2 regions of the Glaciecola siphonariae genome follow, and region 1 is predicted to be linked to the other one. Evidence: predicted binding sites of a transcription regulator. Region 1 holds the regulator's gene; the other holds the start of a gene.
The links. The regulator FNR, encoded in region 1, switches genes on or off when oxygen is low (the NO sensors DNR and NnrR bind a similar motif). The targets are predictions, from matches to a motif close to TTGATCTAGATCAA.

Region 1 (11,239 bases):
GATGTGTTTGAACGAGAGGTGAGGCGCCTTGGCATTAATATAGGCGATGAGATTGTCGTTTATGACGATTTTGGCAACTTTTGTGCGTCAAGAGTGTGGTTTATGTTCAAGAGTATGGGACATGACAACATTCGAGTGCTCGAAGGCGGCTTGCCTCAATGGCATTCAAGAGGTTTGAATACGCAAGCATTGGCGGCTAAGCCAATAAAAAAGGGGAGCTTTGTTGCCACGCCAAATCCACAATACCAATTTGTAGACAGTGATTTTATTGCTAAGTCGGTAGTTAAGTCGGTAGCGCAGGCAACAGGCACACATTTGCCACTGCTAGACGCCAGAAGTCAGGCAAGATTCAGCGGTAAAGAGAAGCTTGACGCTCCGAATATGCGCAGCGGCCATATTCCTAATTCAGTTAATATTCCTTACCGGCACTTACAGTGTAATAACGGTGGATTTTTGCCCATTGATGCTCTAAAACATGTCTTTACGACTGCACTCACTAATTACGAATCGCAATCAGCCATGGCGTTTACCTGTGGCAGTGGCGTCACGGCCTGCATATTGGCGCAAGCAGCAGACGCGTTAGGGCATAGTCCATTATATGTTTACGACGGTTCTTGGTCTGACTGGGGTGCGCAACATCATTTGCCAATAAGCACGGGAGAGTGAAGTGGGATTAGACTGGACGGTATGGTTAAGCATTGCGCTTATGCACGCGTTTGCAGTGGCAAGTCCTGGGCCTGACTTTGCGGTGGTGATGAAGCAAAGTCTGCAACAAGGACGTCGAGTGGGCATTATTACCAGCATAGGGGTAGGGGCAGGGATTTTGCTTCACGTTGCATACTCTATTTTAGGTGTTAGCTTGCTGATAAAAACAACTGACTGGCTTTATCAAACCCTAATATACGCAGCCGCGCTTTATTTAGTATGGATGGGAATAGGGGCCCTAAGAAGTCGAGCCAATACAATAGATGACGCCCCGCCGAGTGAAATAAACGCGCACTCTAGTATTAAGGCATTTATGGTCGGGTTTATCACCAATGGCCTTAATCCAAAAGCGACGCTGTTTTTTCTAACCTTATATACTTTGGCAATCCCCGCGACTTCGAGTTTATTAGCTAAATTAACCTACGGCGTATATCTCGCATTTGCCACCGCATGCTGGTTTATTTTCGTTAGTTTTTTAGTCAGCCATAAACGCGTGCGGCTAGCATATGTATCACATGGATACATTTTTGACCGCTTAATGGGCGCTGTATTGGTAATAATGGCAATTATATTAGTGGTGGCCCAATAATTGGTGGTAACATTATTGGGTTCATGGCTGTATATATGGCTAAACGGTGCAGTAAAGCCGTGCTTACCACGTGCACGCAATTATTCTTAGGTCACGATGAAAAACGATGCTCACATTCAGCAAATGCTGGCAAAACAATATGATTTTGATGTAAAAAACGTGTTGGTACGGGCACGCGATCTCAGTGCGCAAAATAACTGGGTGTTAGTGCAGGGCATACTTACTATCATTTCAGTGGCCATCGTCCTTGGTTTCATATTTGTGATTGCCTTTGGCATCGAAACAATTGAGCAGGCGGGGAATTTAGACAATACCCAAAATGCCATTGCGAGTCTTGTTATTAATGTGATTCTAGCGCCACTTATCGGTGGGGTCACTATGCTTGCAATAACCAGCGTCAGAAGACTTGAAGCTAAAGCGGTCAATATGTTTGCTTACTTCGGTTATATTTTGCCTCTTGGCGTGGCGACTTTACTCATCTCTATTGCCAGCGACATCGGGCTGATGCTTATGGTCTTGCCGGGCCTATACATCGCTGTTGCGACTGTTTTTGCAACACCTCTGATTATCGACAAACACCTCACGCCAATATCCGCCATCATATTATCAATGCGCATGTGTAACGCTTATTTATTTCAAATGACGGTAATGTTTTTGATTTTCGTGGCCTTAATGGTGGGCGTTTTTATCACCTTTGGTTTTGCGCTTATCTGGGTAGGCCCGTATTACCTAAATGTGAAAGCGATTCTGTATCATGATTTATTTTGTGGTGAGCAGCCAGAAGAGTCTTTAGAAAACCAAAACACAGGAGTGTTCGATGCATAAATCTAAAGCCCTTTTGGGCGCAGTGCTCGTTATTTTGATAGGGTTACTTATATGGTTTCGGCCACAGCCATCGCTTGTTGAGACCATTCCCGCTGTAGAGCATGCTGACGACCCAGTACCAGACTTTAAACAATATGAAGATGTGCGCGACAAAAAACAGGCCTTTTTCGAGTATCTAAAACCAGCGGTGGTGGCACAAAACGATTACTTTAGAGAGGTGCGCCAATTTCTCAAAGAGTTGCAAGCCAAAGTAGATGGCGGAAATGGCCTAAGTAGCGACGAACAAGAACAGTTAAACTGGCTGATTGATGAGTATCGAGTTGAGACAGATCAAGACTTAGATGCAGCATTTACGACATTATTACGCCGCGTTGATATTATTCCTGTTGAGCTTGTATTGGTACAAAGTGCGAATGAATCAGCATGGGGCACAAGCCGCTTCGCGGTTGAAGGCTACAATTTTTTTGGTATGTGGTGCTTTGTTGAAGATTGCGGGTTTGTGCCTAAACGCAGAAACGAAGGCGCAATACATGAGGTGGCTAAATATGATGACTTGTCGGCCGCAATGTATTCATATATGCGAAATCTTAACCGTCATCCGGCGTACAAAGAGTTAAGAGCAATTAGAGCTGAGCTAAGAGCAAGCAATAAACCTATTACCGCAATGAAGCTAGCTGAAGGATTGGTGCAATACTCTGAGCGTGGTGAAGAGTATATTGAAGAGCTTCAGCAAATGATTCGAGTGAACAGAGAGCTTATATAAGGTTGTTTTTAGCCTCGGCACATATACCAAAGCAGGCACCAAAGTACATACAACATTAGTGAGAACCCCTTAAAATGAAAACGAAACTGCTAAACAACACGCTTTGCGCGCTCATTATATGTATGCTGAGCGGCGTAAATGGGGTGTATGCAGACGAAATACAGGTTGCGTATAAGACCTTTTACTCACACGTTCGCAAACTAAATAACGATGATACCCAAGCATTGCAATTTGCTTTTGGCTTTGTACACGTTCAAAGCAAACAGTTGTGCCAAATAAACAGTGCACGCATCAGTACGCAGAAACAGCAAATCCCTTTAGACGTTAGCAACGAGAACCGCTTTACTGTGCCCTCAGAAAGGGCTTTGAGAATGGCTGATGCAGTCATCTATATTGACTTTGAAGAGCAAAGTAATCAGTGCGATATATCCGTTCAGCTTGAAACCAAGCCCGAATATGTTAAACAAAGCTACAGCTATGATGAATTGATGTTTATACATCAACAATACGAAGCCTTTTTTAATGAAATGGGTAGCTTTATGTCATTCATGATGCCAACGGTGAAGGGCTTAGTATTTCAATTTGAAGACGAAAGCTACACCGTTGATTTAGACAATGGCGAAAAAATCATTCAAGGCACTTTACGTTTAGATGAGGCGTTCTTCGAGAAAGAAAAGGCCTTAGAGCTACCCACAAAACCGTTACGCATAACCGCTCTAGCTAGCAAATAAAAAAGGCTTAGTCTTTGATGTCTTCTCCAGTCCGTAGACTGAGCTGGTAGCTGATTTGGTCAGCTAAACGCCCAACACTTCGATGGCCCTTTTCAGCAAGCTCCTTTGCGCGATGAAATTCTAATAAGCCAACATCCCGCAACTGCGGCTCTATGAGAATATCGGGCGGATCACCGGCAAGGCGTGAGCGCGTCACCCTTGCTTGGAGTATTTCTAAAGAACTGCTCATCACGCCCATAATACCCGGCGCTGTCTTTTTATTGGGTTTCGGATCAGGTGAGAACCATTGTTTCATGAAGCCATTTGCGCTCTTACCAATCATTTCATCGGTTTTCTTCTGCGATGCTCTGTGCTCATCTTCAAACTTTTCAATTAACTGAGGCCGAAAGTCTGCGCTTAAATTCACCGCAATAACAAAATCAGCACCCAGTTGACGACATTGATTCACTGGCACTGGATTAACCACAGCACCGTCGACTAACCATCGTCCTTCATGTTCAATTGGGGCGAACAGTGCCGGAATGGCGCACGAGGCTTGAATGGCGTCGTTAATATCGCCTTTATTAAATACTACCTCTTTACCTGAATAAAGGTCTGTAGCAACGGCGGTAAAAGGTTTGAGCATTTTTTCAAATGATTCGGCGCAAAAGTCTTTTTTGTGTTTTTCAAATACCTTTTGACCGCTAGCGAGACCGCCTCTGCGAAAGCCTACGCCCAGCAAACCGAAAACCTGCCATTCGGTTAAGCTATTGGCCCATTGTTCGAGCTCGTCTAGATGTCCACTTGCGTAGGCCGCACCAACATACGCGCCGATTGAACAGCCTGCGACAACGTCTATTTTTACGCCTATTTCCTCTAGCGCTTTAATAATACCAATATGTGCCCAACCGCGCGCAGCGCCTGCGCCCAAAGCCAAACCAATTTTCACATTTTCTCCTAGTTGTTAAGCTTCTATTCAGCCTTCTATTCGTAGCTTACGCTCAAATCAATTAAATTTGAATATGCTACTTCTGGACCGCTATGCTCATACGCTTTGCGCGGGGCAGTGCGGTCGATAGTAAGGTCTGTAAAATTAAAAATTCCGCCGTCAGCTAACTGACTCGGACTCACGTTCTTTAAACTCGTGAATATATTTTCAACACGACCGGGACTTTGTTTATCCCAATTGCTTAGCATCTCTTTGACTACTTTACGCTGAAGATTTTCTTGAGAGCCACACAGATTACACGGAATAATTGGAAACTCTTTGATTTCAGCGTATTTCGCAATGTCTTTTTCACGACAAAACGCAAGTGGTCTAATGACGATATTGCGTTTATCATCGCTCAATAGTTTGGGCGGCATCGCTTTTAAGCTACCGTTGTTGAACATGTTTAAAAATAATGTCTCAACCATATCATCCATATGGTGACCGAGGGCAATTTTGTGAGCACCAATCTCATCAGCAAAGGTATACAGCGTACCTCTTCGTAGACGTGAGCATAGCGAACAGGTTGTTTTCCCTTCAGGAACCTTTTGCTTAACAATAGAATAGGTGTCTTTATCGATAATGTAATAATCGATGCCGTGATGCTCGAGGTAGTCCGGAAGAATATGTTCTGGGAATCCTGGCTGTTTTTGGTCGAGGTTGACGGCAACCACATCAAATTTTATCGGCGCTACTTTTTTCAAATGTAGCAGGCAGTCAAGCATGACAAAGCTATCTTTGCCTCCGCTTATAGCGCACATAACCAAGTCGCCATCTTCTATCATATTGTATTCAATTACCGCTTTAGCACATTGGCTTCTAAGCTGCTTTTGAAGTTTTTTTGAGTTGTTTGACCCTTGCATCATCACTAAAACATGTCCTTAACGCTTTGCGAGTTGATGATCTAATGAATTAATGAGGCATCAACCTGCAAAAGCGAACAGATAAATAAAAACGGGGCAAGTATACGTAACTTGCCCCGTGGTTTCACCTGTTGCTTTTAAGCAAAGATAACTATTGGATATTTGGCTTGATGACTAAGGTATCACAGTTTATTTTATCAATAATGTGTTCTGCGGTGTTGCCTAACAGCGCCGCGGATATGCCTCGCCGCCCAACAGACCCGAGAACAAGCAGTTCAGCGTCTAATTGCTCGCAAAGCTTGGGGATTACATCTTCTGGCAAGCCTTCAGACACGTGCACGTGATTCGAAGGCAAATCATGCTGCTTTGCAATCGCATTTATCTCTTCTAAATGCCGAGCCTGCACATCTTCGTTATATGCTTGAGCGTTAAAGCTAGGCACTTCAATGGCGATATGAACAGGTGCCCCTGCGAAGGTATTCGCCAAATGAACGTTTGCGTCTATAACTTTCGCTAAATCACAACTAACTTTACAGACTCGGTCGCTTAACAGATTATGCACACTGTCGTTGGTGTCGATGCTAACAGCAGACACAATGTTGCCGTTTTCAGGCCAGCTATGCTCTTTTACCATTAATACATTTATTGGGCTTACCCTTAATAAATGCCAGTCGTTCGGCGTAAAGACTTTTTGCGCCAACTTATTGTGTTGTTTGCAGCTTTTCACAATCAGATCACAGTGCTCATGGGTGGCAACGTCGACAATACCGCGATAAAGCGATTTGTTCCAAATTGCTTTTGTTTGCACCTGAGCATCACAACGACTTACATAGGCTTGCATGGCTTTGCTTTGCCCATTGAGCAAGGCCGCTTTCATATCAACACGCTGCTCGGTGGTCAAAAAGTTAGTCATGTCGTAGGTTTCATCGAATATACAGCTTACTAGCAGGATACTCGCGTTGGTCTTCTCAGCGAGATAGCACGCGCGTTGAAACGCAGACTGTTCTTTATGGTAGGGGTCAAATACGACTAAGATGCGTGAACAGTTGAACATGTACGTTCTCCGTTATTTCAGACACCCTTAGTATAAGAAAAGGCGCGAGCATATGCATGCAGGCGCCTTGTGCTGGATCAATGAATATCTTAATTTATTGCAGAAATCGAAATCTCGTTCTCCGGCATGCGCTGCTGAACGCCCGCAAAATCTAAGATGGTAATGAGCTTACCGTCAACTTCTATTAAGCCTTCTTTCTGAAAACGGGTGAGTAAGCGGCTAATGGTCTCTACAGTGAGGCCGAGGTAATTTCCAATTTCATTGCGGGTCATCGACAAATTAAACTGTTTAGCTGAATAACCGCGCTCATCGAAGCGCTGCGATAAATGACTAATAAAATGCAGTAAGCGCTCTTCAGCACTGCGTTTGCTTAACAGCATCATTAATTCGTGATCGTGCTTTATTTCTGCGCTCATGAAGCGCATTATTTGCTGACGCAACTTAGGATAGCGCTCCGACACTTTATCTAGCGTATCGTAAGGAAGTTCACATACCATGGCTGTTTCAAGTGCTTGAGAATAACTTTGGTGCTTATTGTCTTTTAATGCGTCAAAGCCAATTATATCGCCAGGAAAATGAAAGCCTGTGATTTGTTCAACACCGTCTTTATCGCTGATGTAAGACTTAAAAGAACCAGACCGCACTGCATACAAGGAGTGAAAGGGTTGACCGCTTTGCACGAGCTTGTCATGTTTGTGCAAGGGACGTTTTCTTTCGATAATATCGTCGAGTGATTCAAGCTCTGTTTTACTTAGACTTACGGGTAAACAGAGGTGACTGAAGCTGCAGCTTTGGCAGTGAATGGAGAGCTCAGGACTAGATGCCATGAATTACATCCTTTAAGAGAATTCAGATCACTTTATACCTTGAATAATCGGTAAAATCAAAACAAAAGCAGAGATAATTAGACCAAAGGCTAGAGTTTTGCGAGTAAGACTGTGTTGTAAAAAGGGCAAAATAAAATTTGCGCCCAGGCTCATTGCAATTAAAGCAGGAAACGTACCTGCGCCGAACATCATCATAAACGCTGCGCCATTAAGCGCACTGCCCGATGCCATCGACCACGTCAGCGCTGTATACACTAAACCACATGGCAACCATCCCCAAACCATGCCATAGCCAAGCGCATATCCTGGATGCTTAAATGGCAGCATTTTTTTTGATAATGGCTGTAGGTAGCGCCATAGATGAGAGCCTAGTTTCTCAAAATATGAAAGGCCTTTGTACCAGTCGCTAATATAAAGTGCCAATAGGATCAAAAAGACCGCGCTGATAATGGTGAGAATGGGGATGGTGGTATGGATGGCGTTGCTTGCAATAGCGCCTAAATAGCCGCTTAATGCACCCGCTAAGCTGTAAGAAAGCACTCGCCCAACGTTGTAGGCCAGAATATAAAAAGAAGGAGAGGCCTGCTTGGGAATAGCAAAGGTAAATGCGCTGGCAATACCGCCGCACATACCTACACAATGCACGCCACCGGCCAGGCCCATTAAAAATGCGGAAAAAAGACCGATTTCAATCATGCTTAGCGGAAGATGCCTTCGTTACGCCGTGTGCATCTGGGCTATCTGAGATGGCCTTATCTTCTAATGTATCTGCGCTTATTGGGCGATTTGCGCCGCCTTCTATAAGCTGCGTTGAAGTGTTAAGCTTTTCTTTTTCGTTAGGCTTTTTTATGTCGTCGTCAAACAAAATGCTGTATCCCTGACGCTCTAGATCATCAAACTGATTCGACTTTACCGCCCAAAAAAACACACCAACCGCAATTGAAACAATGATAATCGCCAGCGGAATTAACACAAATATAATACTCATGGTGCAATTATCTCATTAAACGTGTGGAGTTATATACCACTATTATAGAACTTAAAGACATGCCAAGCGCTGCCTGCCATGGCGTTAATACGCCGCTTACTGCAAACGGTAGAACCAGTAAATTATATCCAAGTGCCCAAGCAATATTTTGTTTTATTTTTCGTTTCGTGCGGACGGCCATTTCTATCACATCGCTAAGTGCGTTCAGTTTTGGGTTCAGTAGCACAATATCAGCGGCGTTCTTTGCTAAATCAGATGCATTGCCAACTGCAATAGACACATCGGCAGCCGCTAGCACCGGCGCATCATTTATGCCGTCGCCAAGCATAATGATCGACTTAGCCTGCTGTTGCTGGGCATGAATGTGGTCAAGTTTAGCCTCGGGTGGGCAGCCACCAAAACCATGCGTGATATTGAGCTGTGAAGCAATGGCATCAACATTTTCTTGAGCATCGCCACTTAAAATCGATAAATCATAGGTGTGCAAGGAATCGAGTACTGATTTAACGTCCTCTTTGATTGTGTCGGTCACCCAAAATGCCGCAGCTACTTTCCCATTTATCGCCATTAATACGTTTGCACCGGGCCAAATATCTGCCTGCTGACTGTTCGACAACACGTACTTCTTAGACCCGATATAGCATTTTTGTCCATTCACTGATGCGCAAATACCTTTACCAATTTCAACGTCGTAGCTTTCTATATTAAATGACGACATGCTCTTTACCTTTAACGCTTCTGCACTAAAGGCTTTAGCAATGGGGTGTTCAGAGCGAGACTCGAGCAAACAGGCTAACGAAGACAAATGTTCCTCTACATGCTTGTTTACAGAAACACCTGCAGGCGCGCTAGTAGTTTCAATAAGAGAAGCATCAGGCATGTATACCGCGCGGTTAATCGAAAACTTGCCTTGGGTAAGCGTGCCGGTTTTATCAAATACAATGTCTGTTGCATGCGTGATTTGCTCAAGCGCGTCGGCTCGTTTTAATAAAATACCAAGCTTATTGAGTTTGGCCATAGCGCAGGTTAACGCTGATGGTGTGGCTAGCCCAAGTGCACAAGGGCAGGTTGCTACTAAGACCGAAATAGTAATCCAAAATGCATGAGGGTCATTTTGTGACCACCAATACCAATAAGTCAACGCACTTACCACGAGCACAACGCTCACAAAGTATCGCGACAGTCTATCGGCAATTAGAGCAACCTTGGGTTTGCTGCCCATAGCGACTTCCTGCAGTCGTAATATTTGGTTCATCATGGCAAATTTAAGGCTGCTGCTAACCTGCAGGGTAATGCTCCCTTGCTGATTAAGCGAACCGGCATATACGCGGTCGCCCTTGCGTTTTTTCACAGGTTCAAACTCACCGGTAAGCATCGATTCATCTGCACTTGATTCACCTTCAGTAATTACGCCGTCGATAGGAATCGATTCGCCCGCTTTTACCAACACTGTATCGCCAGCAAGCAGCTGCTTTGCAAGTACAGATACCCACTGACCATCTTGCAAACGCGAGGCGGTAACCGGTATGAGTTTTAACATGTTTGATGAAATTTCAGAGGCGCGATGGCGGCTGCGATGTTCCAAAAACCGGCTGATAAGCAAAAAGAAAATGAACATGCAGATAGATTCAAAATATACCTCACCGGTGCTTTTATTAACCGCGAGCACCCCAGCGACATACGTTGCGGCAATGGCAATGGTGATGGGCACATCCATATTTACTGTTTTGGCCATCATGGCTTTAATAGCGCTCACGTAAAAAATACTGCCCGAATATAAGACCACAGGTGTGGTTAGTAAAAGGCTGACGGCATTGAAATATCCGATGGCTTCAGCGTCAATATTGCCGAACATATCAAAGTATTGACCCATCGCAAGCATCATCACCTGCATGGTCATGATGCCGGCAAGTCCTAATTTTTTTAAATACGACTTTTGTTCTTTTTTATATGAGGCTTCATGGTTATCGGGCTGAAAGGGAAGAGATTCATAGCCGATAGACTTCATGCGGCTTAATACGCCAGAAAGCTTAATTTGCTCGTTATTCCACGTTACCAAAGCCCGGCGAGCCGACACATTGACCGATACTTGCTTGATCCCTTCCAACTTAGCGAGCTGCTTTTCTATTAACCAGCCGCAGGCGGCGCAGGTGATGCCTTCAACGGTCAGCTGAATTTGTTTATCTTTGCCTTGATCAAATACAAACTCTTCCTGAAGCTCAGGCTCATCGTACACTGCCAGTTTAGACATCGTATTATCAAGCGCCGCATCACCGCGGGCAGCCGGCTCGGTTCTAAATTCGTAGTAGCTTTCCAGCCCATTATCAACAATGGCTGACGCTACAGCTTGACAGCCAGGGCAGCACATAAAGTGTGTTTGCCCAATTATACTTACGGGGTAGGTGTCACCTTCAGTGTTTGGTAAACCGCAGTGAAAACAGGCGCCCGGTGCAATCGTTATACTCATTTATATTATGGCTCGAACACAAATGCCTTGGTTTGGGGCAGGTTAACAACGTCTTGTACTTTCCAGTTTTCATCAAGAGGCATAAGGCGTATGCGCCATTTACCCTTGATGTCGTTTTCAGCATTGCTGCGATACGTGCCGTTGGCGTCTCGTGTCAGCAATACATCAAAGTCTTTTGCTTCTTGCGTAACATGAAAAAACTCAAGTTTTAAGGCCTCACCGGTTTGTGGCGCACCGCTGGTAAACTCAAGCTCAATATTGCCTTGTTTAACGTTCAAGAGGGTAGTAATACCAAGTTCTTTTGCCCTATCTATTTTTTCCAAACGCGCGTTAATCGCTTTTCCCTCTTTATAATAGTCATCTACTACCATTGCGTTTGTACCATCGGTAGCAAAGTGTATCACCACACTGCCGACCATCATCGATGACAAGGGAATGGCAATTAAAAACCAAGGCCAAA
Region 2 (11,239 bases), 1.2 Mb from region 1:
TTGGAAGGTGTATGACCTCGACGGCCCATTATTCTTCGGTTCTGTCTCGCATTTCAAAGATATATTCGATATTCAAAACGACCCTGATGATGTTGTGATTGATTTTAAAGAATCTAGAATTTGGGACTCCTCTGGCATCGACGCATTAGACGGACTAGCCGACAAATACAAAGAGCAAGGCAAAAAACTGCACATCCGCCATATCAGTTCAGAGTGTCAGACTTTGCTTACTAAAGCCGGCGAATACGTTGAAATCAATGTTAACGAAGACCCACGTTACCGCATTGTTTCAGATGAGCTAGGCTAGCCTTAAATATACACGGGCTAGGTAGCAGGCATAAAAAAAACCGGCATCTCAATTTGCCGGTTTTTTGTTATCAGTCTTTCTTGCTAGTGCTTAAGTCAGTATTCAGTCAGCACTATGACCTTGCAGTTTGGCTTTCATATACAAGATAAAACGTTCAAGCCTTAAGGTTGTTCGCTTAACCAAACTACCAAGTTAGCGTAGTCATCAGCACTTAGATCGCGCGCGAGAATGACCTGATACTTACCGTTTACAATAAAATTCGGCACGCCGTTTATGTGCTGTCTATACTCATCTATTGCGTTATTGTTACGCGCAACAAGACTATTCACACTGAAGCTCTTAGCCTGCTTGTCAAAATCTGCTGCGTCTATGCCGTTAACAATAAACACCTTTCTTAAGTCATCTAAACCGGTCACTGTCGCTCGTTGCTGATGAATATAGTTAAAAATAGCTGCATTCATCGCGTCGCTTTGCTTGAGGCTTCGTGCAATCATCATCGCTTTTGTGGCGTCATCCTGCACATCTGGGCCAGTAAAACGCATAAAGTTAACATGTACTTTGTCAAACTTCACATCGTCATCTAGCTTAGCTTTGATTTGCGCTACGATGGGTTCAAAGCTGTAGCATGCCGGGCACCAGAACGAGAAAAACTCTTTCACTTCTGGTTTCTTAGTCGCTTCTTCAGAAATGATCTGATAATGCTTACCCTCTTCCCATGGCACCATTTGTGCCAAGGCATTAAATGAAACCAGTAAGGCGAATATCAGCCCAACAACATACTTCTGCATAGTTATTTCCTTTACCAAAAGCCTTTAAGATAGGCATAGATTAAATAAGTTCCCAAAAATCATAGCACATTGAGCATCTACCATCGATAATTTAGCGATGCGAATATGCGCCGCGACTGGCCGGAAAAACCAATCACATCCTCAAACTGCTCGTCTAAAGCATTAGAGATACGTACCGAGGCAGAAATTTGCTCACTGTAGTTATATCGATAGTTCGCGCTTAGCAACCAGTAATTATCAAGGCTTAACACTTCAGATGGCGCTGGAAACGGTGGAAAGAAGCGGTCAAAGCGCGTGCCGGTATAGTCTGCTTGGACGTACACAGAGTGCTTGGTATGTAAATCATAGCTTAACCAAGCCGAACCGCTGTGCCGAGCTCTACGAAGTTCAACTGCGTTGGCCTCACTGGCGTCTAAATAGGCGTAACTAAGCGACCAGCGCCACTGTTTGAGGGCACGGCTAAGTTCTATTTCGATGCCTTCGCGCTCGCTATCTTCGGTCGCATTTTGGGCGGTAAACAAGCCGCTGTCTGCATCAAATACAAAGCCAAGAATTTCGTCTTGCAGCTTGGCCCGATACCAGCTCGCCTGCACATCGACATCTGCAATGCTGGTGTCTATGCCAAGCTCAAAAGAGCGAGACGATTCTGGCTCTAAGGCCTCATTGCCCAAAAACGTACCTGGGAAAAACCCAAAGCGTTCTGTAAAACTGGGGTTTTTAACCGCTTTTCCGTAGCTTATAAAGGTCTTGATAGTATCGCTCGCTTGAAAGCTAAGTCCGACTCGGTAGCTGTAGGCATTATCAAACTCATCGTTATTATCTGCTCTATAGCTAGCAGAAATGGATAGACCTGCACCTAAGCGCTGGTGGGTATCTGCAATAAACGATAGCGTTTTATTGTCTTGCTGCTGATTGGGATCGCCGAAGGTAACAGGGCCTGCCTGCGTGTATTGCTCGTCTACTGCATCAATACCCACATTTACATGCCCACTTTCAATGTCAAAAGTATGATTGTAAACCAGTCTATGTTTCTCGCCTTTGGTAGAGCCACTAAACACAGCGTCTGAGAAGTTTTTGTTTTCTTGGTCACTGTATTGATACGACAATTGTTGAGACCAAATGCTCTTGGGCAAGCTAAAATACCAATTTACGCCAAACGAGTGCTGCTCACCGTTAGACACATTGTTGGCATCTGCAATTAAACCCGTAGAGAAGTCTGTACTGTCAAAATCGCTTTTGTAGTCAACTAAACGCGCGTTAGCATCTATTCTGTTGTGCTTAGAAAAGCGATAAGCAAGCTTCGCATATGCGGTGGTATTTTTATAACCGTCGTCCTCCCCATCGCCGCTAGCAACAGACGGGCGAGCAATATTTTCGCCATCGGTATTAAGGTGAGCAAGGCTTAGGCTGTAGCTAAAGTTGTCGTCACGACCTGAGACCGCGCCGCGCACCTGAGCGGTATTTTTATTGCCGTAGCCCGCTGCAAGATTGGCACTGAAGCTATCGCTGGCGGTTTTTGATGTGATGCTAATTATGCCAGCAACGGCGGCACTTCCCCATAAGGCGCTTTGGGGGCCGCGCAGCACTTCGATTCTGCTTATGTTTGCTAGCGTAAGATGCGACAAATCAATGAGTCCGCCTTGCCCTAGGTCGTTAATTTCCACGCCGTCGAGCATCACTAAAACGTGATTACTTTCGCTGCCACGAAATCGAATTTCTCTAAGCGTACCCATCGGGCCACTTTGAGAAATATTCACGCTTGGTATGGTGCGCAGAAGTTCGCTTAAATCTAAGGCACCGGAGGCTTCAATTTGTGCTTGGTCAATCACGCTGAGTGCGCCGGCAACATATTTTTGTGCGATAGGGCTTCTAGAGCCGGTAATGCTGATAGTTTCAAGTTCATCATCAAAAGATGCCACAGATTGTGATGGTGCTTGAGGGGTTTGAGCGGCCAATGCCTGTCCGCTCACACTGTATCCCAGTGCAAGAAATAGTAGAGTATGTTTCATGTAAGTCCTTGTAATTGCTCCCGCCGAGCAATGCCAAATAATAATAGATACAAGCAATATACTGACCTGTATCCGCTTATTAAGGCCGGTATCCGGGCTTACAACATTCTGACAAAACCTTCCCATGATTTAAGCTTGTTAGCAAAGTTCACAGTGGCTGACGCAATCAAGACTTGATTGTATTTGCAGAACTCACAACCCTACCTTTAATGCTGTTGTTGAGCGCGTAATCGATGAATCTAGTTAAAGTCTTATACACACTTAAAAGACGCTTTTCGCCATCCTGGCCGCTCGGGCGCGCACATCCTTGTGCGCGCACGCTTTTAAGTGTGCATAAGACAATAACTTTTGCGATTCATCGATTACGCGCTTATGTGCGACTTTTCGCTTGTGCGGTTAAATGAATAACTAAACAGCATTAAGGGCAGGGTTGCATGTTGCTTACCGTTGCGGGGGCAGCACAGGTATTTCACCTGTTTCCCGTTTACCTCAACATACCCGTTTGCATTTGAAAACTGCTACTAACTAAAAACGCGCTAGATATATTAAGCACCTTAACCGCTCAAATGATACGGTAATAAAGTGAATAAGCAACGCCATTAAGGTTATGAATTATATAAAAATAATCATTGGGTGGCTTCAATCGAGTAGGTCTTAGTAAGGGCTTAAGCTAAGCGTTGCCTCGTCGAGCGCAGCAAACTGTTCTTTGAGAGCCAAGATTTGACCTTCCCAGTACTTATCTTCACCAAACCATGGAAAAGCGGTGGGGAAGGCTGGGTCTTGCCAACGTAGGGCAAGCCAAGCCATATAATGCACCATGCGCATGGCGCGTAAGGGTTCGATAAGGTGAAACTCTTTGTAGTCTAGCTCATGAAATTCTTCATAGGCGTTAACCAGTATATCAAGCTGCAGTAGCTGCTGCTGACGGTCGCCGCTCAACATCATCCATAGGTCTTGGATGGCTGGGCCGTTTCTGCAGTCGTCAAAATCAACGAATATCGGACCGTCTCGCCACAGGATATTGCCAGGATGTACATCGCCATGTAAACGAGCACCGCTGCGGCACTGCGCTATCGCTTTTGTGTAATCAGAGGTGGTGCGCTCAATTAATTGCTCAATAATAGTGAAAAATGCAGTGTGCAAATGAGGCGGCACAATATCATGGGTTTTAAGTGTTGTAATTGGCGCTTGAAGATGGGTTTCAATGCTGATGGGCGGACGATATGCAAAGCTCTCGGTATGTGCCCTACGGTGCATCTTTCCTATAGTGCGCCCAACCGATTCAAGCTGGTCTAAATTATCCACCTCAAACTGGCGACCGCCCACCGAAGGAAAAAGCGCAAATCGATAGCCGTCTAGCTCGTGCAATGATTTTCCGTGAATAGTGAGGGGGGCAACCACCTGTATATCATCTTCAGCAAGCAATTGGCTGAAGCGATGTTCCTCTAGTATTTGCTCGTCGCTCCAACGCAAAGGCCGATAAAATTTTGCCACAAAGCGGCGCTGGTCTTCAGCTACAAACTGATAAACGCGATTTTCATAGCTGTTGAGGGCTAAAAGGCCTGATGCAACTTGCACATCAAGGCTTTCAATGCCGTCTAAAATCAGCTCAGGGGTAAGTCGAGTAAAATGAAATTCAGACACCGGTAAATATAAATGTACTTGGTTCTTCAACCTCTATGGTATCACCTTGTTCATCTAAAGTACTGACGCGGAAATATATTTTTTGTGTACCCACCTCTAAATTGCTCGGGTCGGTTGCGACGCTTATGGGCAGGGTAAATACGCCACCGCCCTCAACAGTCACTTCGGTGTCACCATAAAAGCTCGCATCAACAATGCCATTCACCGCCACGGTGTAGGTTCGCTTTTGCTGTGACTTGTTGAGAATTTTGAGTGTATATACATTCTCTATCAGCCCCTCGTTCGTTTCTCTGTCGAGAGAGTTGCGGTCACGAATAATGTCAACTTCTAGAGGCACGCGGGTGGCAATATCAGCAATCAAAAGACCGGTCATGATGAGCAATACAACCGCGTAACCCACAAGCTTAGAGCGAAATATTTTGGTTGTCCCGCCCTTTAATTCGTGTTCTGAGGTAAAGCTGATAAGGTTTTTTTCATAACCCATTTTTTCCATTACGCCGTTACAGGCATCAACGCATGCACCGCAGTTAATACACTCGTACTGAAGGCCGTTCCGGATATCAATCCCGGTCGGACATACTTGCACACACAAATTGCAATCAATGCAGTCCCCTAAGCCTTTTTGCTGTGCTTGTTCAGGCGTCATTTTGCGCGTGCGTGGCCCGCGTTTTTCGCCGCGCTGGGCGTTGTAAGCAACGGTATACGTGTCTTTATCAAACATGGCCGACTGAAAGCGTGCGTACGGACACATGTGGGTGCACATAATTTCGCGCATATAGCCGGCATTTGCGTAGGTACAAAAGGTAAAAAATAAGACCCAAAACGCCACCCAAAAACCAGTATTAAAGGTGAAAAAATCTATGAAAAGCGCGTCAATAGGGGTGAAGTAACCAACAAAGGTTAGAGATGTAAGCAGGGCGACGGCCACCCACGAGAAGTGCTTGAGGCTTTTGCGGACAAATTTGTCAGCGTCCATTTTGCGCTGATCAAGCTTCATGCGCTTGTTTCGAGAGCCTTCAATTTTTTCTTCAAACCATATAAATATAAATGTCCATGTGGTTTGAGGGCACATAAAACCGCACCAAACTCTGCCGGCAAAGGTGGTAACAAAAAATAAAGCGAAGGCTGACACAATTAAGGTGTAGGCCAAAATAGTGAGGTCTTGAGGCCATAGAGTCATCGCGAAAAAATTAAAGCGCTGCGATGCAATATCTAGCAATACCGCCTGCTGGCCCTGATATTCCAACCAAGGAATGAGGGCAAATATACCCAAAAAGATGAGTCCAAAAAAACGCCGGATATTCTCAAACGTGCCTTGAACCGCGCGAACATAGATGCGGCTTCGGGCAGAGTAGTTTGGTTTGGTCAACGCATCTTTTGGCTTAGCAATTTTGACAGGAGTGATGTCCTTGATGCGAATTTTTTCGTTCATCCGGTGCTCCAAAGTGTAATAAGTGCAGTTCATCAAAGAACTGATATCGGATTATTATACGCCTGATGACTTTAGATTTGTTAACTGAGATCAATAAATTCGCCATGCATCTGTCAACACGATGGTTTTTAAAGCAGGACTTGAAACAACTTATTTTTGTTTGCATGACGAAGGCGCTCAATTTTGGTGAGTAAAATTTATAATCAGGTATGGCTAAATGGGCGTTTTAATCTTGTATACTAGGTTATGATACACATGAGATGATTGCGGAGACTTTGTAGGTGAATATTTGGCGTTGGATAGCGGGAGTGTTGGGTGTTTTGCTCATTATTGTCGCCCTTCGTATGACGTATGTGCAGACCTTTGTTGGCGGTGCAGGAGAAACATTCAGTGGTTGGGTGGACATCCTCATGGGCGCGCCAGAGCGTGCGCGCTTAGTGAAGTTGCAGAATGCGTTTTTGCGTAACAACATGTCGCTTAAGCCTCATCAGACCGACTATGTGTATGAGGTGACGTCCTCTATCGATAAGGTCCGCTTATTCTATAGCCGCTATTGTCTAGCGGATGATAAAAATCCCTATTTATTCGGCAATAATCTGATGAAGTTTTGCTCAGACATCAATCAAACCGGTGTATTGGACCCTTTGTAAATCTCTGTTTTAGCTGTCTTAATGCGATACATTTTTGGCGCGATGAACTTTTTATCAATATCAAAGTCTCAAAAGTGCGCAAAATAGACTATATTTAGCACAGGTATAACCGACCATAAGCTGTGCCATGGCTGGCTTAATATGTATGGTAATTAGGGTATACGGACATAGATAAAAATAGAGAGTTTAACGACCATGAGAATCCAGTCTGCCTATAAAAGCATGTGTTTAAGTGCACTGACCCTTTGTTTGGGCCTCAGTTGCTATGCAACTGCGTCAGAATCAATGCCGCAAAATGATGCCGATAGCCGTTTGAAGATAGAATTTGTTGAGCCCAAAAGCTTCACAGATATTCGCCCGTCTAACCAGTCGAGAGCAAAATTTAGAGAGCATGTGCTAAAGACCATGCAAGATTACTTTGATGAACTTGCTCAGACGCTTCCCGAAGGACAAGTATTAGCGGTAACGGTTGAAGATATCGATTTAGCCGGTGATACACGCAGTCCGCGCGTACCAATTGGGTCAACTATGTTTGACGTGCGCGTGATGGAAGACATTTATTTTCCGCGCATTAAGTTTAGCTTTGTCCTGACCGATGCTAATGGTGAGCAGTTGCAGGCCGACCAAGTTAATCTTAAAGATATGAGCTATTTAAATCGCGCAGGGCGAATTCGAAACAATACCGACGCCTTTCCCTACGAAAAAAACATGCTAGAGAAATGGTTTAAAGACACTTTTAAGCAAAGCGACGAACAAGCTAGTTAAGCTACTACCATCAGGACGCTAAGTCAGTGTCTTGATTGAATGATATCAAAAAAGCAGCCATAGAGCCTTACGCTCTAATGGCTGCTTTTTTATGCGTACGAGCAGGGTGGCGATACACCGAGTATTGGTGTTTCCCTTTGTTTTTTGACGCGAACGCCGCTTTGTCTGCATACCCGATAAGCGCCTTGTAATTGATATCGTTTTTTAAGTCACTTTCAGTAAACGCCGCGATGCCAATGGCGGTAGCAATCGACAGTCGATGCCCATTTATACTTTGTTTGACGGATAGATCGCGAAGGATCTTTTTTGCTTTTTTAACAGCGTCAATCTCGTAGGACTTTGGCAACAGTAGCCCAAATTCGTCGCCACCAAGCCGGCCGAAAGTATCAGAGTCTCGTACATTCTCTTGGACAATTTCAACAAAGGTTTTTAGATATTCATCACCGGTGTTGTGCCCATATTTGTCATTTATCTCTTTGAATTTATCTAAGTCAAAATACATAAATGCAAGCGGTTCGTTTTGCCTGCGCGCAGCGGCAATGGTTTGTTTGGTTCTGTCGCCAAACAAATATCTATTGGTAGCACCCGTTAGGCTGTCAAAATGTGCTAAGCGTTTCAGCCTCACGTCTTTACGGAAATCTCTGCGCAGCGTACCAAGCAAATATTTGAGTATATCTGGCGTTACGGCGTGCGTAGGGAATGCGTCGATAGTAAAATTTCGATAGCCGCTCACATCAAAACTGTCAAACGAATCGGTAAGAATTAAGATAGGACAAGGCAGGTCTTTTGCCGAATAGTATTTGGACAATTGCCTGCGCAGTGCGGGGAATTGTTCTTGGGTCACCACGATGAAAGCGGAAGAAAAGCTAGCATCTTCTACTTCGAGTTCGTAGCCTCTTTCATGGCAGAGAACGGAATCTATTTGGCTGCTCATTTTTAGCGCACTGGTCAGCCATTCACGTTCTTTTTTATTCTCATTGATCAAAAAAATTTTCATTACGTCGCTCGGCTTATTATTCAACTGAGGTCAATCCTTCGACGTACTTTTATTATAATTATTGTATTGCTGCTTTATTATACGACCGCGAGTTCTAGTAAACGTGCTACTTTCAGCCCAAATAGTACAAAAAATAATCAAATAAAGCAATAAACCTAATGAACCAAACATGAGAAACTCTACGCCGTTATAGAGTGAAGCAGGATCTTAATTCTTTATGAACTTACAGGGCCTTTGTTTGCAGGGGGGACTTTGCTTGAAAAACGCTGTAATCCCATCCATGGGCGCTCAACGAAATCATCCATGATTTCGATGTTTTCAAGCAAAGTCCCCCCTGCAAATCATGCCATTTCAAACCTTCTTATCACTAAAAAGCCTCCTGCAAGTCAAAGCCCCTTGAAGTTAAAGGAGGGTAAACAAAGCCATCTGAAACCTTCTTATTACTAAAAAGCCCTCTACACATCTCCTTTGAGTCAAAGAGAGGTAATTAGAGCCCCTGCAATTCAGTGTAAGGTTCAAACGCAAATGCATTTCAATGAAAGCCTAAATGAAAAGGTCATTGTTAAATTGCCAAAATGGTTTAGAGTTTAAAGCTACACTTCAATTTTGAGGGATTTGATCATGGACGAATTAGGGTTTGTATTTGGCATAATCGGTATGTCGATGGGCATTTCAGCTTTTGTTTTTGCAACGGTAACGATGAAAAAGCTGAGCAATCTTGAAAGCAAACTCAAAGCGCTTAAGGTCTTAAGCTCTGATTTTAAGGCGAGCTAATTCCTCATTCTGCCTTAGTGGCGCGATGGGCAAATAATTGTTTAGCTGGCTTTTACACTTAGCCTATATATTTAAGCCTCATAAGCAAGCTTTGTAACTGGACCCAATTACCGGACAAGTTTACTTAGCAAAATTTCTCGACAAACTACTAAATAAAATCACCGAACAATCGGAGTCTCACAATGACCTCTCTTCACTTTGTAACAACGTTGGTAGATTATGCCAATTCTCGCCACGCTACCGACTTGATTTACATGCTGCAGGCCTACGCGAAAGACCCTATGGGAGGCGGGCAAGCGGTGCCGGTATCGGTAACTGAGCGTTTAATACATGAAATGTCGACGCGCTCCTATGTGTTTTCCATATTGGTGTATGCGCACAAAGATGCAGCTGAAATAAGCACAGCCGACTTGGTACCTGTTGCGTTTGCTAATTGTATTGAGAGCTTTTCGACCTTCAAAGGGCGAGCGGTTATCAACGTACATGATTTTGCTGTGTTGCCGGCTTTTAGAGGAAGGGACTTGAGCAAAACCTTGATGGATGCTATTGAGCTCGAGGCAGAAAAACGCAATGCATGTAAAATTACTTTAGAGGTATTGGAAGGAAATATCCCTGCGCAGCAAGCTTATATCAAATGCGGGTTTAAGGCTTATGAACTCGACCCAGAGATGGGTCGAGCCTTGTTTTGGGAAAAACCGCTTTAAAGCATGTTCTGTTTAGACCTGAGTACTTAAAATATAGTCAAGACCACCACAAATAGCGGCAACTTGGGCGCGATTACATTGCTGTGGATTGGCTTTTGGACTATCGGGATACACCTCAGTAGTGGTCACATATTCGGCATCGGTAAAGCCGCCGCATAAATGCAGGCTGCGCTTGTCATACAGAATCACGCCATCGCTGACCATATCGCTACCAATCAGTTTACCGTGCTTGTCGGGCGGTGCAATATGGGTAACGCCCTGTACGCTTTTTATAATCGCTTTTTGAAAATCTAGCTTGGCCCGTCCGCTATCGCCAACTGTATAAAACCCATCAGGTATTTCCCATTTATCTTGCACAATCCCGTCTCGAGCCGCTAACGCTGGTCTAAATTCTGAGTTGTCGGTGTCGGTTGTTTCATGTAGGTCAAAATGCGCTAATAAACGACTTTGATAAGGTTTAACAAATGCCATAATTGCATTTGCTTCGTCAGATGGACCGTTATCAAAAAAGGAGCGATTTGGGTCTACCGCCTTTGGGTTCCATCGATTTATAGTTTCATAGCCCCACGGACTTACGCAGGGTGCCACTATAAAATTAAAGTGGTCGGTGTAGCGGTCTATGGCATCTTGCATAAACAAAATTGCACCTTGAACACCGCTGGTTTCGTAGCCGTGTACGCCGCCGGTAATCAACACGCTTGGAAGACTCGGCTTAAACTTTGGTGTACACAGCGCAAAAAGTGGATAGCGCTGAGTATTGTAGTTAAGTGCGCCATAATGATGCAGGTCTAATTTGTGATTTAGCTTATAAAGTTTTTCAAGCACTTCTGTTCGATACGAACGCGAGCAAGACTGCTGTTTACGCCATATCGCTTTTTCGTCTTGCGTCCATGGTTTACCGGGAGTGCCGATAGGATAATGAGTGTGCATATTTTTTGGCTCTTTATATGTTAGATGCGAATATAATAACCTCAGCTCTGGGCGCTTTTTATATCCAGAGCCGAGCTTATGATACTGTTAGCTGAGCTTAATCGATTAGTTAACGCTTTACTTTACAATGTTGAGTCTACCATAGGAAGCACATGGGAGCGTTTAACAACACCATAAGCGAAACTGGTATCGATTGACGCAATATTGCCAATTTCATGCAGTTGGTGGCGCACAAAGTG

Region 2: the regulator FNR is predicted to act here: its motif matches at 6,261-6,274, upstream of ccoG (cytochrome c oxidase accessory protein CcoG).

The regions. Positions count from the first base shown of each region.
Region 1 is NZ_JBHSGU010000002.1:667,463-678,701, forward strand. It holds gene ACFO4O_RS04515 (sulfurtransferase) at 1-666, shown strand, start outside; gene ACFO4O_RS04520 (LysE family translocator) at 707-1,294, shown strand; gene ACFO4O_RS04525 (DUF975 family protein) at 1,391-2,119, shown strand; gene ACFO4O_RS04530 (glucosaminidase domain-containing protein) at 2,112-2,882, shown strand; gene ACFO4O_RS04535 (DUF2987 domain-containing protein) at 2,957-3,613, shown strand; gene rssA (patatin-like phospholipase RssA) at 3,621-4,541, opposite strand; gene ttcA (tRNA 2-thiocytidine(32) synthetase TtcA) at 4,577-5,446, opposite strand; gene uspE (universal stress protein UspE) at 5,595-6,497, opposite strand; gene fnr (fumarate/nitrate reduction transcriptional regulator Fnr) at 6,587-7,324, opposite strand; gene ACFO4O_RS04560 (sulfite exporter TauE/SafE family protein) at 7,352-8,020, opposite strand; gene ccoS (cbb3-type cytochrome oxidase assembly protein CcoS) at 8,013-8,312, opposite strand; gene ACFO4O_RS04570 (heavy metal translocating P-type ATPase) at 8,320-10,779, opposite strand; gene ACFO4O_RS04575 (FixH family protein) at 10,785-11,239, opposite strand, start outside.
Region 2 is NZ_JBHSGU010000002.1:1,903,931-1,915,169, reverse strand. It holds gene ACFO4O_RS09755 (SulP family inorganic anion transporter) at 1-307, shown strand, start outside; gene ACFO4O_RS09750 (thiol:disulfide interchange protein DsbA/DsbL) at 469-1,095, opposite strand; gene ACFO4O_RS09745 (TonB-dependent receptor plug domain-containing protein) at 1,173-3,104, opposite strand; cobalamin riboswitch at 3,424-3,639, opposite strand; gene ACFO4O_RS09740 (serine/threonine protein kinase) at 3,759-4,748, opposite strand; gene ccoG (cytochrome c oxidase accessory protein CcoG) at 4,741-6,180, opposite strand; gene ACFO4O_RS09730 (hypothetical protein) at 6,462-6,830, shown strand; gene ACFO4O_RS09725 (DUF3016 domain-containing protein) at 7,026-7,595, shown strand; gene ACFO4O_RS09720 (GGDEF domain-containing protein) at 7,663-8,592, opposite strand; gene ACFO4O_RS09715 (hypothetical protein) at 9,214-9,366, shown strand; gene ACFO4O_RS09710 (GNAT family N-acetyltransferase) at 9,549-10,070, shown strand; gene ACFO4O_RS09705 (M14 family metallopeptidase) at 10,083-11,000, opposite strand; gene ACFO4O_RS09700 (Lrp/AsnC family transcriptional regulator) at 11,123-11,239, opposite strand, start outside.